DNA from 3 places in the Marinomonas sp. TI.3.20 genome. Region 2 is predicted to be linked to each of the others. Evidence: predicted binding sites of a transcription regulator. Region 2 holds the regulator's gene; each other region holds the start of a gene.
What was found. Region 2 encodes FliA, which starts transcription of late flagellar genes. Its sites were predicted from a motif close to CTAAAGTTNNNNNNNNNNCNGCCGATA; they were not measured.
Positions count from the first base shown of each region.

Region 1: the regulator FliA is predicted to act here: its motif matches at 3,414-3,440, upstream of flgM (flagellar biosynthesis anti-sigma factor FlgM).
Region 3: the regulator FliA is predicted to act here: its motif matches at 2,168-2,194, upstream of V6259_RS05285 (flagellin N-terminal helical domain-containing protein).

Region 1 covers NZ_JBAKAS010000003.1:248,936-254,117, forward strand. The annotation lists gene flgC (flagellar basal body rod protein FlgC) at 1-121, opposite strand, end outside; gene flgB (flagellar basal body rod protein FlgB) at 127-519, opposite strand; gene V6259_RS05350 (CheR family methyltransferase) at 728-1,564, opposite strand; gene V6259_RS05355 (chemotaxis protein CheV) at 1,624-2,553, opposite strand; gene flgA (flagellar basal body P-ring formation chaperone FlgA) at 2,682-3,374, shown strand; gene flgM (flagellar biosynthesis anti-sigma factor FlgM) at 3,478-3,795, shown strand; gene V6259_RS05370 (flagella synthesis protein FlgN) at 3,830-4,309, shown strand; tRNA gene V6259_RS05375 (tRNA-Arg) at 4,390-4,465, shown strand; gene V6259_RS05380 (OsmC family protein) at 4,523-4,930, opposite strand; gene trpC (indole-3-glycerol phosphate synthase TrpC) at 4,952-5,182, opposite strand, start outside.
Region 2 covers NZ_JBAKAS010000014.1:77,097-82,278, reverse strand. The annotation lists gene flhA (flagellar biosynthesis protein FlhA) at 1-731, shown strand, start outside; gene flhF (flagellar biosynthesis protein FlhF) at 831-2,132, shown strand; gene V6259_RS14155 (RNA polymerase sigma factor FliA) at 2,231-2,968, shown strand; gene V6259_RS14150 (chemotaxis response regulator CheY) at 3,024-3,404, shown strand; gene V6259_RS14145 (protein phosphatase CheZ) at 3,414-4,202, shown strand; gene V6259_RS14140 (chemotaxis protein CheA) at 4,214-5,182, shown strand, end outside.
Region 3 covers NZ_JBAKAS010000003.1:234,115-239,296, forward strand. The annotation lists gene V6259_RS05280 (flagellin N-terminal helical domain-containing protein) at 1-840, opposite strand, end outside; gene V6259_RS05285 (flagellin N-terminal helical domain-containing protein) at 1,196-2,083, opposite strand; gene V6259_RS05290 (HD-GYP domain-containing protein) at 2,290-3,846, opposite strand; gene flgL (flagellar hook-associated protein FlgL) at 3,872-5,164, opposite strand; gene flgK (flagellar hook-associated protein FlgK) at 5,169-5,182, opposite strand, start outside.

The DNA.
Region 1 (5,182 bases), on a different contig from region 2:
TCTGATCAGCAGAACTTGCAACGCTGTCCACGTTTGCCATGTTACTTGCAATAGTATTTAAACGAATGGTTTGAGCACTCATTGCAGAACCGGAAATTGTAAAAATATTACTTAAAGACATAACGGTTAATTCCCTGTCAGCGCTTTTTTCAAGCCACTAATTTTTCTGTCTAAAAACATAAAACTTGTATCGAATTGCATTGAGTTCTGGGCATATTCTGCCTGCTCACGCTGCATATCCACAGTATTGCCGTCCAATGACGGTTGGCTTGGATTACGGAATAACAACCCACTGTCGTCATCAGCAGAACTGCCACCTTGGATATGACGATCATTATCACTTGCCAAACGCAACTTGCTTTTTGCCTCATTAAACATTGAGCCAAACGTGATATCTCTAGCCTTATAATTTGGCGTATCTGCATTAGCAATATTGTTAGCCAGCACAGAAGCGCGAGCACTTCTGAATTCCAGCATTTTGTCATGTCCTGCAAACGCTTGATTAAATGATATGGCCACGCTATCTCCTAACGACAAATACTTTAAACTTAGTTTTATTTAAGCAATATCAATGCCAAATAAAAAAGCCTTTTATTTCAACAACATAGATAAATCACATTTCAAATCGGCAAAAGTCGGCAACAAGCAACTTACCGCCCTATAAATACCAACAAAAAAGCCCGCATATTGAACAAGCAATATGCGGGCCTTCGATAAAAATTTTTTCCTACTGCGGCTTGGCTTTGTAAACAATACCAGGATGACACTGAACGATCTCAAACAAAGAAGACAAACCACTCAATGCTTCAGATCCTCCCAAAAATAAATATCCACCAGGATTAAGCGAATCATGCATGCGCCGTAAAATATCCAACTTAAGCTCAGCATTAAAATAAATAAGAACATTACGACAAAATATAATGTCAAACTTCCCCAATGAAGAAAACGAGTCAATCAAATTCAAATATCTAAAATCCACTCGAGCGCTTATATGCGGCTTCACCTTCCACGTAGAATCATCAACTTTATCGAAATACTTGCGCTGCATATCAGCGCCTAACCCGCGGGCAATCGCCAAACTATCATATTCACCCTGCTTTGCATGCTGAAGAATATTAGTGCAAATGTCCGTTGCAATAATTCTTTCACCTGCTTTAAGCACACCCGGCCTAAGCGCTTTAAACTCATCAATAACCATACTAATTGAATAAGCTTCTTGACCTGTAGAAGACGCTGACGACCATATTTTTAATGGTGTATTGACCATTTCTGGTAATATTTTAGTTTTTAAGATCGTAAATGGATGAGAGTCACGAAACCATAACGTTTCATTCGTTGTCATCGCATTAATTACTTCTTCTTTTAACTTAGCACTCCTGGCACTTTCCAAAGCATCAACCAGCTGCTCAATTTGAGTAAAACCCTCTCTCTCCAGGGTTTTACCTAAGCGGCTGGCAACAAGATATTGTTTATTATCACTAAGTGATATACCACAAGCCTTCTGTAGAAAATTTCTAAACCTAAGATAACCATTAGGTGTAATTCCATTTGCACTACTGAGCATTAAAACTCCTCAAAAAGCAGGTTCGAAGCATTATTTGGGAGTAATCCGATAATATCGTATTAATCCTCCTGTACCTGAACCGTTTCAATGGCCAACCGAGCCAATTCGTCAGGTTGAAACTTAGCCAAAAAACCATCCGCGCCAACTTTCTTCACCATGGCCTCATTAAAAACGCCACTTAATGAGGTATGAAGTAAAATAAACAAATCTTGTAAACGACTGTCATTACGAATGGCTGTTGTTAGCGTATAACCATCCATTTCTGGCATTTCGATATCAGAAATCACCATAGCAAACTCTTTGGTTACATCGGCACCATCAGCCACCATACCCTGAAGGTACTCTAATGCTTCACGCCCATCATTCAACACCGTGGTAGCAAAACCCACTTGCTCCATGCAACGTTTAATTTGCTTACGCGCAACCGATGAATCATCCACAATAAGAATGTGATGTTTCTTGGCATTATGATGTACACCTTCACTGACAATACCATCTGAAATATCCTGACGCATCGGAGCAACTTCAGAAAGAATTTGCTCTACATCAATAATTTCAACCATCTCTTTATCAACCTGACAAACAGCGGTTAAATAATTGTCATTTAAAAGCCCTCTTGGCGGTGGCTGAATATCACTCCAATTCATATTGACAATTCGCTCAACACCACGAACCAAAAAGCCCTGCACTCGGCGATTGTATTCTGTGATAATCACAAAACACTGAGAGATATTTTCCATTGGCGTTGCCCCCGTCGCCAAGCCAAGATCTAAAATGGGGATGGTACCGCCACGAATATGAGCAACACCACGCACAACCGGACTACTTCGCGGTATTGTTGTCAGTTTAGGGCACTGCAACACTTCCTTTACTTTAAAAACGTTGATCCCATATATCTGCTTACCATTTAAGCGAAAAAGCAGTAACTCCAGGCGGTTCTCCCCAACTAACTGGGTACGCTGATTAACGCTATCGAGAACACTAGCCATAAATATCTCCTAAAGAGGTATATGTAAATTGAGTATTAAGTCAGACTCAGTAATATTAAAATATAAAGCTCATGATAAAGTGATTTTTGCTATTTTACTAATAACTTAACCATTAGAGAGAGTGAACCATGACCTTAATAAGGCTACTAATAGCCTTTGCTTGCCTTCAAGCTAGTTATAGCTACGCCTCTTCAATTACGGAGCAAATTCATAACTACATTGACCGTGTTGAAATTCCGAGACTCTCCGACATTTATCCCGCAGCAGACATTGAAATCTCACTAAATAACCAAGCAGCTTTAAGCTATTTACCAACCTGCCAAAACCCAGCAATCAGCATTGAAAACCAAAGACCTAATGCAACTAAACGTACAACCTACGCAATAAGCTGCACATCACCTGAGTGGAAATCTTTTGTCCCTGTTACGCAGTCCATACTAATTTCTGCGATAAAAGTAGTTTCTCCTATAAATAGAGGACAGACTATCAACCAAAATAACACTGGAATTGGTCAAGTTGATATCACAAGCTTGAGAGGCCAGGTATTCACAAAAAAAAATCCGCCATATGGACTCGTTGCCTCACGCAATCTACGCATCAATACATTCCTCACTGATAACCTCACCAAGCAACCTACTTTAGTAAAAAAAGGAAACCAAATCTTAATCACAGCAAGAACAGGTAACATCATTGTAAAAATGAATGGCAAAGCATTAGAAGATGGCGTCAAAGGACAACAAATACGAGTAAAAAATACCAGTTCTGGTCGAATTATCTACGCCAAAGTTGTAACGGACAGTGAGGTTCTTGTAAACTACTGAATAATACTAGGTGGCAGTATATAAATATCGATTTTTCTACTAAAGTTCTCGTAGAAGAAGCCGTTAATGAAAGTAGGCAAAACATTCGAGGCGGAATAACCCAATGGCAATAAACTTCACAGGGATCTTAAATCAGAGCAACGTAGCTAAAAATAGCCGCGCTCTCAAAGAAGAAACCAACACACCAAATGATGCTGTAGGCAATAATCAGTCTAACAGCGGTGGCACTATGGCTGAAGATACCGTTAAGCTAAGTGGAGCCGCCCAAACATTGCAAAATCACGAGTCTAAAATCAATGGTTTATCTGATATTGATCAGAAGAAAGTTGACCAAATCAAACAAGCTATTGCATCAGGCAACTACAAAATTGACTCGCAAAAACTGGCCAACAATATGGCTTCTATAGATTCATTATTCTAGACTGAGATACTCACCATCTTAATTGGTTTGCCCTATGCTCCCCATTGCGCCAGTATTTTCAAGAAGCAAAGAAATACTTTGCCAACTTTCATCCCTTCTTGATAGTGAAAGAATCGCACTTGGTGAATTGAATAGTGAAAACATCATCAATATCGCTTCCCAAAAAAGCACGCTTCTTGATGAAATGAACCTCCTTAATGAGCGAAGAGTTAACTTACTCATTAAATTCAATATTGTTGACCCTAAAAAACCATCCGAAGACGCTTTCAAAGCGTGGCTTTTAGAACAAGACAGCTCAATGGATGAAACCCGCCAACTAATGACAGAATGCGAAGCCCTCCTAACCGTCTGTAAAACAAAAAACACTACTAACGCCCATATTCTTAGTACACTTCAAAAACGCAACAAGCATCTTTTTGAGTTATTACAAGGGCACAATGATAAAAGCAAAGTCTATACAGCCAGAGGCGCCACACGCCCGATAAGCAGCAAACACACATTAGGAAGAGCTTAAAATCCTCATATAAATCAATTATTTCAACATTCAAAATTTGAGTTGATCGACGAAATCAGGTATAAACTCTCCTATTAATTGTCCCCTTAGTTCAGCCGGATAGAACAAGGACCTCCTAAGTCTTAGACGTGAGTTCGAATCTCGCAGGGGACACCACTTTTTACAGCGCAAAAAAAAGAGCCTAATGGCTCTTTTCTAGTGTTACGCAAAAAATCATTCCACTTCTATCACTTCGAAACTGTGAACAATATTTACGCCACCTCGCTCAAGCATCAACGAGGCAGAGCAATACTCTTCTGCTGACAGTTTAACAGCACGTTCGACAACCTTATCTTTTAAACCGCGCCCTGTTACTACAAAATGAATTCGAATTTCAGTAAACACAGCCGGAACAGCATCAGCACGATCCGCATCAATTTTAGCCACACAAGACACAACGTCTTGACGAGACTTCTTCAGAATATTAACCACATCATAAGAAGCACAACCGCCTAAGCCAGCTAAGAGCAATTCCATAGGCCGTGAGCCAACACGCTGATTACCATCAATTTCAATTTTGAAACCTGATCCCGTTTCAGCAGTGAAATGAACATCCTCTTGCCACGTTACATCTGTTTTCATGATTCAATCCTCTCTAGACTTTTAGTCAAAAAGCTCAGCTAATTTCTCACCAGGGTTCTGCGCTTTCATAAAAGCTTCCCCAACAAGAAAGGCATTTATATTGTTTTGACGCATAAGAGCAACATCATCACGAGAATGTATACCACTTTCGGTCACAATAAGACGATTATCAGGGACACCTTTCATTAACTCGAAGGTATGATCTAAACTTAAATCGAACGTATGTAAATCTCGATTATTAATCCCTAATAG
Region 2 (5,182 bases):
TTGGCTTAGATGCGGTATGGATTGACCCTAAAAAACGAGATCAAGCACAGACCTATGGTTATACCGTAGTGGATGTGAGTACGGTTGTTGCTACCCACCTGAATCAGATTATGCATAAGCATGCCTATGAATTAATTGGTCATGATGAAGTGCAGCAGCTTCTAAGTTTGCTTAAACAATACAATCCTAAGTTAGCAGAAGAGCTGGTGCCCAATACGATACAGTTGAGTGTGCTGTTGAAAGTCTTGCAAAACTTATTGATCGAAGGTGTTCCGTTACGCGACATGCGTACGATTGCTGAGGCAATAATGGGGGTTCAGCCTAAAAGTCAGGATCCTATGGTGTTGACGGCAGCTGTTCGAACCGCACTTTCGCGGATGATTATTCAAACGCTAGCGGATGGTGTCGAAGAGATTCCTGTTCTTACGCTCGACCCGCAGTTAGAAAAAATGCTCATGCAGACGGTGCAGCAGAGTCAGCAGTCTGGTATCAAAAACGAAGAAGCATTAATTCTAGAACCCAAAATGGCTGAGCAGTTGCAAAGTTCACTTAAAGAGTCGGCAGAGCAGCAAGAAGCCATGGGGAATACACCAATTTTGATTGTTTCTGCGCCTATACGCCCTATGTTGGCGCGTTTTATGCGATACGGAATGGTAAATATGTCGGTTCTGTCCTATCAAGAAGTGCCTGATCATAAGAGAATTACAGTGGTCGGTGTGATAGGTCAATAATCCGTATTGATTGTAATGATTAACTCTCTATATTTATCAAAATCTTTCGGGTAAGCTATGGATTTGTAAGAAAAATAAACTAGAAGGATTGTAGTATTCATGCAAATTAGGCGGTTTCGAGCACCCGACATGCGTCAAGCTATACGGAAAGTCCGTGATGCTGTGGGCCCTGACGCGGTCATTTTGTCGAATCAACGCTTAGCAACGGGTGAAATAGAGATCGTTGCAGCATTGGATTATGATGGTTCTATGCCTTCTAGTCTGGTTGAAAAGAAAGTGTCAGCGCCTTCTCCTCGCTCGACTCCAACTCAGCGAACCGATTCTAATCAAAATCCAAGTGCGGATTATTTTGAGCGAATTGAAAGAGCAAAGCAGCACACTCCTCCTAAATCAAATTCTTCCGACTTTGCTTCTAAAGAAACTTCTTTCGAAATGCCACCGCTGCAAGGTGATCAAGAAGATCCTGCAGTTGAAGAGGCATTGTCGGTAAAAAATAGCGCAAATACTCGCCAAATTCATGAAATGGAACTTGAATTGCAGCATGTTCGTCAGATGTTAGAGAAACAAACGTTAGCGAATTCAAAAACCAAAATTAAAACTAATCCGGTTGAAACGGAAGCGCGGGAAAAGTTAAAACGATTAGGGCTTTCTGAAACCGTGATATCACGTCTTTTAGATGATATTGATTTAAAAGGTCGCGAGGATGACTGGAATAGATTATTAGCGCATTTAGCAGATTATATACCGGTAAGATCTAATGCCGCGGAGCTGCATGGTTGTATCGCTTTCATGGGGCCAACGGGCGTTGGAAAAACGACTTCTATCGGCAAAATTGCTGCACAGCATGTATTGAAATATGGTCCAGGTAGTGTTGTTCTGGTAACAACAGATACTTATCGAATTGCCGCCCATGAGCAACTGCGTACATTTGGGCGAATATTGAATGTTCCCGTTGAAGTAGTGAACGAATATTCTGATTTAAATGAAGTGCTTGCGAAGTATTCTGATTATTCCCTAGTACTGGTTGATACTGCTGGTATGAATCCGAGGGATTCTAATTTAGAGCGCCAATTGTTAATGATGAAACGTGCTCGTGCAGGTTTAAAAAAATTGCTCGTATTGCCTTGTACAAGCCAAAGACAAGTGTTGAAAGCCGTGATCGATGTTTACTCTCAGGTTCAATTAGACGGTTGTGTATTAAGTAAGCTGGATGAATCGGCGTCGCTGGGAGAAGCCATTAGTGTCATTATTGAAGAAGGGCTGCCTGTTGTTTACATTGCAGATGGACAGCGAATTCCCGATGATATCGAACCAGCAAGAGCACATAACTTAATTAGTCGAGCGGTCTACACGTCAGAGCATTACAGTCAGCTTTATGGCGCACTAAAATACGGTAGTTAGTAAAATGATGTTATTACATTAAGCGCTGAGGCGAAGTATGTAGTACAGTTCTTATATGTTTAGATTCAAATAGTTAAAGGTTGCTTACGCTACAACTTATGCAGACCAAAAACGGATATCACACATACGCAAAAAAAGCGACATTGTCAGTTGACGCCATTGTTGAACAATACGGTTATTTGGTGAAAAAGATTGCCTATCACTTATTGGCGCGTTTACCCAATAGCGTAGATGTGAACGATTTGACGCAAGCGGGAATGATGGGTCTTATAGAAGCCTATAAACGATTTGAATCGACGAAAGGAGCGAGCTTTGAGACTTACGCTGGTATCCGTATTCGTGGTTCAATTATGGATGAAATTCGTAAAACGGATTGGGCTCCTCGTTCAGTAAGGCGCAATGGTCGTGCTGTTTCTTCTGCTATACAAGAATTAGAAGCTAAAGCTGGTCGTGATGTGACCGATATGGAAATAGCGGCTCACATGGATATTAGCATTGGCGAATACCATGAAATGATACATGCCTCAATGGCAACGCAGTTGTTTAGCTATGAAGAAATAATTGAAAGTGATAATGGTGTATTAGACAGCGTGCCGTCGAATATAGAGAGTACGCCATACGCGATGACTGAAGAAAGCGGTTTTCAAGGTCAGTTAGCACAAGAAATTGATTTGTTGCCGGAAAGAGAGAAATTAGTATTGTCTCTTTATTATAACGATGAATTGAATTTAAAAGAAATTGGCGCTGTTTTAGGTGTTAGTGAATCAAGAGTCAGTCAAATACACAGCCAAGCTGCGATGCGGTTAAGAGCTAGATTAAGTGACTGGCAGGACTAAATTATGAGCTGTGAAATATTACCTTTAGGTTGTGGAGGATGCATTGGATAAAAACATGAAAATCCTGATTGTGGATGATTTCTCGACAATGAGACGTATCATCAAAAACCTATTACGGGATTTGGGATTTACGAATACGGTTGAAGCGGACGATGGAACAACCGCGTTACCGATTCTTCAAGCAGGTTCAATTGACTTTCTGGTGACAGATTGGAATATGCCTGGAATGACAGGAATTGAGTTGCTTCGAGCAGTAAGAGCGGATGAAAAGTTAAAAACTATTCCGGTTCTTATGGTGACGGCAGAAGCAAAACGAGATCAAATTATTGCGGCTGCACAAGCTGGTGTAAATGGTTACGTTGTTAAACCTTTTACAGCCGTAGCCCTCAAAGAAAAAATTGAGAAAATATTCGAAAGAATAGATGCAGCGAAATAAGGACTTTAAATGTCAAAGAAATTGGAGGCTGGCCTAGGCGATTTTGAAAGCTTAGTAAAAGACGGCGCTGTAGATCTTTTAAATTATCTTGAAGCAGGCAATTTTAGCGGTGCTATCAGTGTAATACAGGAGTTAAGTGACGCCCGACATAAAAGTTTTTATAAAGAGGTAGGAACATTAACTCGTAGCCTCCATGATGCCATTCGAGACTTTCAAGTTGATTCGGTTGATTTAGCGGTAGAGGGAAGCGTGGGTGATTCTGGAACCAAAATCACTGACGCTTCTGATCGTTTAAATTATGTCATCGAACTAACGAATTCTGCTGCAAACAAAACCATGGACATGGTAGACAATAGTCTGCCAGTTGCCAATGAGTTAAAAATCCAGGCAAAAGACTTGCGAAAAGATTGGAATCGCTTAATCCAAAGAGATCTAACTCCTCAGGAGTTTCGTGAGTTATATAAGCGTATTGATACCTTTCTACAGTATACCGAGAACAGTGCCACAGCTTTGCATTCCAACCTCAACACCATTCTTCTTGAGCAAGGTTACCAAGACTTAACCGGTCAGGTTATTGCTCGAGTAAATGATCTAATTCGAGATGTAGAAGAACGCCTTGTACATCTCGTTGCTGTTGCGGGACGCGTTGATAGTATCTCCGGAATTGAATACGAAGAGAATGTGCCTGAACACGATGACACTCGTGGGCATGGACCGGCTATTAATAAACAAAATAACCCTGAAGTACTAAATAGCCAAGACGAAGTAGACGACTTGCTATCAAGTCTTGGTTTCTAAAGGAGCTGGGGATGAGTTTCGAAGTCGATGAGGAAATTCTGCAAGATTTTTTGGTAGAAGCTGGAGAAATTCTTGAACAGCTTTCCGAACAATTAGTGGATCTAGAGCAAAATCCAGATGATAAACAATTGCTTAATGCAATTTTTCGTGGATTTCATACAGTTAAAGGCGGTGCAGGTTTCCTTCAACTCACACCGTTAGTTGATTGCTGTCATTATGCTGAAAGTGTTTTTGATATCTTGCGTAATGGTCAGCGTCAAATTGACTCAGATTTAATGGACGTGGTGTTACAAGCATTAGATGCTGTTAATGAAATGTTTGATGTTGTTCGAGCTGGCGGTGAGCCTGAGCGTGCAGACCCAGATTTGATTAAGGCATTAAGTGCTTATGCGGTACCACCAAGCGCAAACGAAACATCAGCGGTGCAGGTCGACGAAATAAAAGACACTGTGGCAGCCAATGATAATGCAGCGCCTGATGATATTTCCGATGATGAGTTCGAGTCCTTACTTGACGCACTAGAAGGTAATGACACCTCTTCTTTAGAGCATGGTACGCCTGTGTCAGAAACACCATCTTCTGATGAAATCACAGAAGATGAATTTGATGCACTACTTGATCAGCTACATGGTTCAAGTGCGCCTGGCGTATCTTCTGAAAGCCCTTCGGAAGATCAGACGATATTACCCAACTCTGATGACATTACGGATGACGAATTTGAGAAATTACTTGATGAACTTCATGGTGGAAAGGCGCCTAGTCAAGTAGGTAATACTGAGCCCGAAGAGACTGAAAATAATCCGCCTATTGGTGGAGAGTCAGAGCTAATTACCGACGATGAATTTGAGTCATTACTCGATAGCTTACATGGTAAGGGTCAAGCACCTAAAGTTACCTCCGATGATGCTGACACTAAGGCGAATTCACCTCAGAAGAAAGCAGAGAAGGTGACGGCTCCTAAATCGGCACCTAAAACGGCA
Region 3 (5,182 bases), on a different contig from region 2:
TTGTGACAAAATAGATGAACTAGCTTGTTGCAAGATCTGTGCACTTGTTAATGAAGCCGTTTCTTTAGCGAAATCTGCATCTTTTACTCGTGAACGAGCGGCTGATACATTTTCCGTAATGTTGCTCAAGTTATTGATTGTTGAACCAAAACGGTTTTGGATCGCACCCAATTCAGCACGCTTACTATCAACTGCTGAAATCATGCTATCCAGAACACCGATCATGCTTTGAGCATTCGCCATTGAGGTAACAGATGCAGTAGATACGCTTACCTGAGAGGTTGCTTGGCTAGACAAACCAGACATTGTAAAACCATTGTTACCAGCGAAATCAATAGAACCTGTTGCGCCGGCTGTTTTCATGTTGAAGCTGATTGTTTGGTTAGCATCCGCCCCTACTTGGAATACACCATCGTAAGTACCATCCAACAAGTTACGACCACCGAAAGTAGTGTCTGACGCTACACGGTTGATTTCTTTAGACAATTGAGACATCTCTTGCTGCAAAGCAGAACGATCTTTATCTGTATTAGAACCGTTTGCAGACTGCAAAGACAAAGTACGCATACGCTGTAGCATATTTGTTGTTTCGTCCAATGCACCTTCCGCAGTTTGTGACAAAGAAATACCATCGTTCGCGTTACGAACCGATTGATTCAAGCCATTAACCTGAGAAGTCAAACGATCCGAGATTTGCAAACCTGCAGCATCATCGGCAGCACTGTTAATGCGCTGACCAGAAGACAAACGCTGGTAAGCCGTGTCTAACGTTTTTCCTGAGTTCATCAATTGACGCTGAGCGTTAAGTGATGAGGTATTCGTATTTACGTAAAGAGCCATATATAGCCTCCAAAGGTTTCAGCAATTCCTGCAAAAAAGCAGTACTCGTCCTTCATATCGACGAACATCTGAAAGTCTTTAGTATTTTATGGCAAATATTTACCTTAAGCTGGCAATAAGCTGCCAGAAAAAAGGATTAAAATCACCTAAAACATTGAAAAGCATGAACTTTATTTTATTTTTTAATGTTTTATTATTGTGTAATCTTATGAATTTTAGGTATAAAAAAACCAGACGATAGATACCTCATCTGGCTTAAGGCCGCCTCTAGGAGCGAGAAGTGGCTAAGTTTCAAAATAACATTCGAAACAAATAAATAGAGCAACACAGAACATGCCGCTCTAATTGTATTTAATTAGTTACCCAACAGTGATAAAGCCGCTTGAGGACGTTTATTCGCTTGAGCAAGAATACTACTGCTGGCTTGCTGAAGAATTTGGGCACTGGTTAGTGATGCTGTTTCTTTTGCAAAGTCTGCATCTTTGACTCGAGAACGAGCTGCTGACACGTTTTCTGTTATATTACTCAAGTTATTAATTGTAGAGCTAAAACGGTTCTGCACCGCACCTAACTCAGCACGCTTAGAATCTACCGCTGCAATCATAGTATCCAACACTGAGATCATACTCTGAGCATTGTTTACACTTGAGACAGATGCGGTTGAAACAGATACTTGAGCTGTTGATGCATTTGCAGACAAGCCCGACATAGTAAAGCCGTTATTAGTCGAGAAATCGATAGAGTTGGCTTTACCACCAGACTCCATAGTAAAACTAATTGTTTGATTGGCATCGGCACCCACTTGGAAGACACCTTGATAAGTACCATCCAGTAAATTACGACCACCAAACGTAGTAGTATCCGCTACACGGTTTATCTCTTTAGATAACTGAGACATCTCTTGTTGAAGAGCTGAACGATCTTTATCTGAGTTAGATCCGTTTGCAGATTGAATAGATAAAGTACGCATACGCTGTAACATGTTGGTTGTTTCATCCAACGCACCTTCTGCTGTTTGCGCGAGAGAAATACCATCGTTTGCATTTCGTACAGACTGGTTTAAGCCATTAACTTGTGATGTCAAACGATCACTGATTTGTAAACCTGCTGCGTCATCCGCCGCACTATTGATACGGTGACCAGATGACAAACGCTGATAAGCTGTGTCTAATGTTTTACCAGATTGCATCAACTGACGTTGAGCATTCAAAGAAGATACATTTGTGTTTACGTATAAAGCCATTTTTTCTCTCCTAAAGCATAAAAATTTGGAAAACAACCATTTGATTTAATTAGTTATTTGGTTGCTTTGCCTCTATGATTAATTTATCGGCACAGCCTCTCACAGCTTTAATTTTTTTTGGAATTATTTTGATTTTTTACAACAACAAGAAAGGCAGCAAAGAAAGATAGAAGAAGAATAAAAAAACGATAGAGAAAAATTCTTTATTAAACAAGGTGATTGATAAATTGTAACCCAAACTCTTGGGCATCGACCTCTTTTTCAACAACAACACTCACACTCGCTTTAGAAACATCAATATCTGTAGATGCAATAAAAGCTTTGTTATTTAGACTGTATACTTGACGTATTAATGCAGGCTGAAAGTCGCCATTAAGCGTCAAAACGAAACCAACCCGCCCATTAGATAAAGCGACGCAGGAACCAACAGGAATCTTGCCAAGACTTTTCAAGAAAACGGCCAGTAAATTTTTATCAAACGCCAAACCTGCCTCATATATGAGCTGACGCCTCGCTTTAATAGGACCCATGGATCCTTTATGCACCTGTTCAGAGGTCATTGCATCATAAGCATCTATAATAGCTGCAACCTTACCATAGGTCGAAATTTCATCACCCTGTTTACCTTTAGGATAACCAGCGCCATCCACTCGTTCATGGTGATCTAACAACATATGATAAATAACTTTAGGAATATCATTCGAACGCCTAATTATTTGCTCACCCAATTGGATATGCTTACGAAATAAATCAAATTCGCCAGATGTCATTTTTGATGTTTTATTAATAAGGGGGGTAGGCAGACGAAAGCGACCTAAATCAAATATCAAAGCACCTAGTGCAATCACTACTATATAAGAATCAGATAATTTCATAGCTTTGGCAAAATGCAAACCAAGAACAGCCATTCCCATCGAATGCTGCTCTAAATAAGAAGAAGCGTCCTTAATATGCCGAATAGCCATCAAGGCGTGAGGATTTCTTGTATAGGATTCAACAAGGAGAGTACAGAACCTTGTTAATCCTACGATATCAAGCGCATCTCCTTGCTTAAAACGCACAACTTGCTCAAGCAGTAACAAATGCCCTTCTTCAAATAACCTAAGAGCGGTTAATACTTCATCATTAAATGAGACCGGCTCCTTATTTATATCTAATATAGGTTTATTCTTAACGACTCCCTTGGCAGAAACAGAGTGCGCAAGAGATTGCCTCTCTATATTTTCAGATGACGAATTAGCGGGTGCTTTTTCTATATTCCCAAGCTCAAATTGTTCCATCCTCGCTTTATAAGACAAAATATAGTCTCGAGTATTGTCGTTTAACTCTTGTCTAAAATATTGAAATAAATTTTGCCCACTAATCGACTTTTCTCGCCACTCCTTGGAAGTAAGCCCTTTGTGCAATGCCTTTAAGCTGCGAACAGGCTTGCCAGCGGCAATAGAAAAACACAACAAAAGAAAGCGTTCTTGAGCATCGTACAAACGTTCATGCCGAGTATTTAATAGTTGATCATCATTGAAATAAGGATCGAATGGAAGCATTTCACTTTCAAGGACGGTACGCACTTCATCAAGCGCTAGCTGACGTAAGGCGATACCAACAATACGTTCTTTTCTACCGTAATTACGAATAAGTTTTTTAGCACGTGGGTGATCAATAACGGCGTCTTTTATCTTGAAGCTTTCGAGTATTTCATCTATATCAAAATACCCTGAGCTAATATTAACGCCAAAACATGATTCTATTTGAAATGATGACATTTCTGATCACCTTGAGAGTTCAGCATTAGATTTTATTAAACAAAGATAAATTACTAACCCGAGTAAAAAGTTTTTGCGAAGACGTTAACGCCGTCTCTGCCATTGAAAGCTTAGTGGCCGCTGACCCCATATCCAATCCAGCCACTCTATCCTGGGCCATTACATTAGATAATTGATTTGCAGAACTAAATTCGCCTCGTTCAGACAAGGTATTTAATCGCGACCCGACCTCAGAACGCCCTTCACCGATAGATGCTTGAGTATTAACAATACTCACTTGAGCATTATGAAAGGCCGCTTCTTTTTCATCTGCTGTCGTCGTTTTGTCACGCAACACAGAAATAGCATCTTTAAGTTGGTTTAATACGTTGTCTCTTTTAGGTGGGTTTAAAGACACACCTATTGTAGCGCCTGGCGCACCCTTAATAACAAATGACATGCCATCGACTATCAACGGCTGCCCTGGATCATAAGAACCTGAGGCAATCACCTTACCTGACGTGTCGATTAACGAATACTTTCCTGGAGGACCTGAATAAAATGGTATTTTAGAATCACTTTCTAAATTCTTTTCTATCGTTGCTTGCGGATCCGTTGTCCCCGTTAAAGGCGTGGTAGTAAGGACGAAATTATTAGCAACACCGTTTGTCGCGCTGTAATTTTTACTAAGAAAATCAGTAAAATCTCCCTCGTCATGTACTTTTGCACTTAAAGAAACATTCCCAGTCAGCAAGGTTGCTTTAAAATTATTACGAGCCCAAACATCTTGAAAAAGATGTTTGCCGGTATCGTTTATTGGGATTTTTCTATTCTCTGAAATTTGAGAAAATTTCTGCCCTTCATTCCCCGTCCAATCGTAATGTCCATCAGGCTTTAACGTAAACGCAGGATTTTTAATATCTGTTCCCGCAAAAATATAACTACCATCAGCGCTTTTTGAATTCATCAAATCAGCCATTGAATCCACCATTTTTGACACCTGTTCGGTGATGGCATTCAAATCTTCTTGCGTATTGGCCGTATTTTCTGCCTGGATAAACAACGTTCTAGTGTCATCCAACAATCCATTTAAGCTGTCTAAGGCCACTTCCTCATACTCAAGATGACTTTTGGCCATTTTCATATTGCCATCGTATTGCTTGAGCTGACTATTGCTATTCTCATACTGTAAAACCTGCCCAGTACCTACTGGATTATCGCTAGGCTTTACAATACTTGTCTGCTCAGAAATTTTGTTCTGAATATCGAGATAACGATCATTCGCTTTTGAAATCGCCCTACTAGACTGTCCATAAATTAAGTTATTTGTGACTCTCATAAACCTACCTCACAGCCC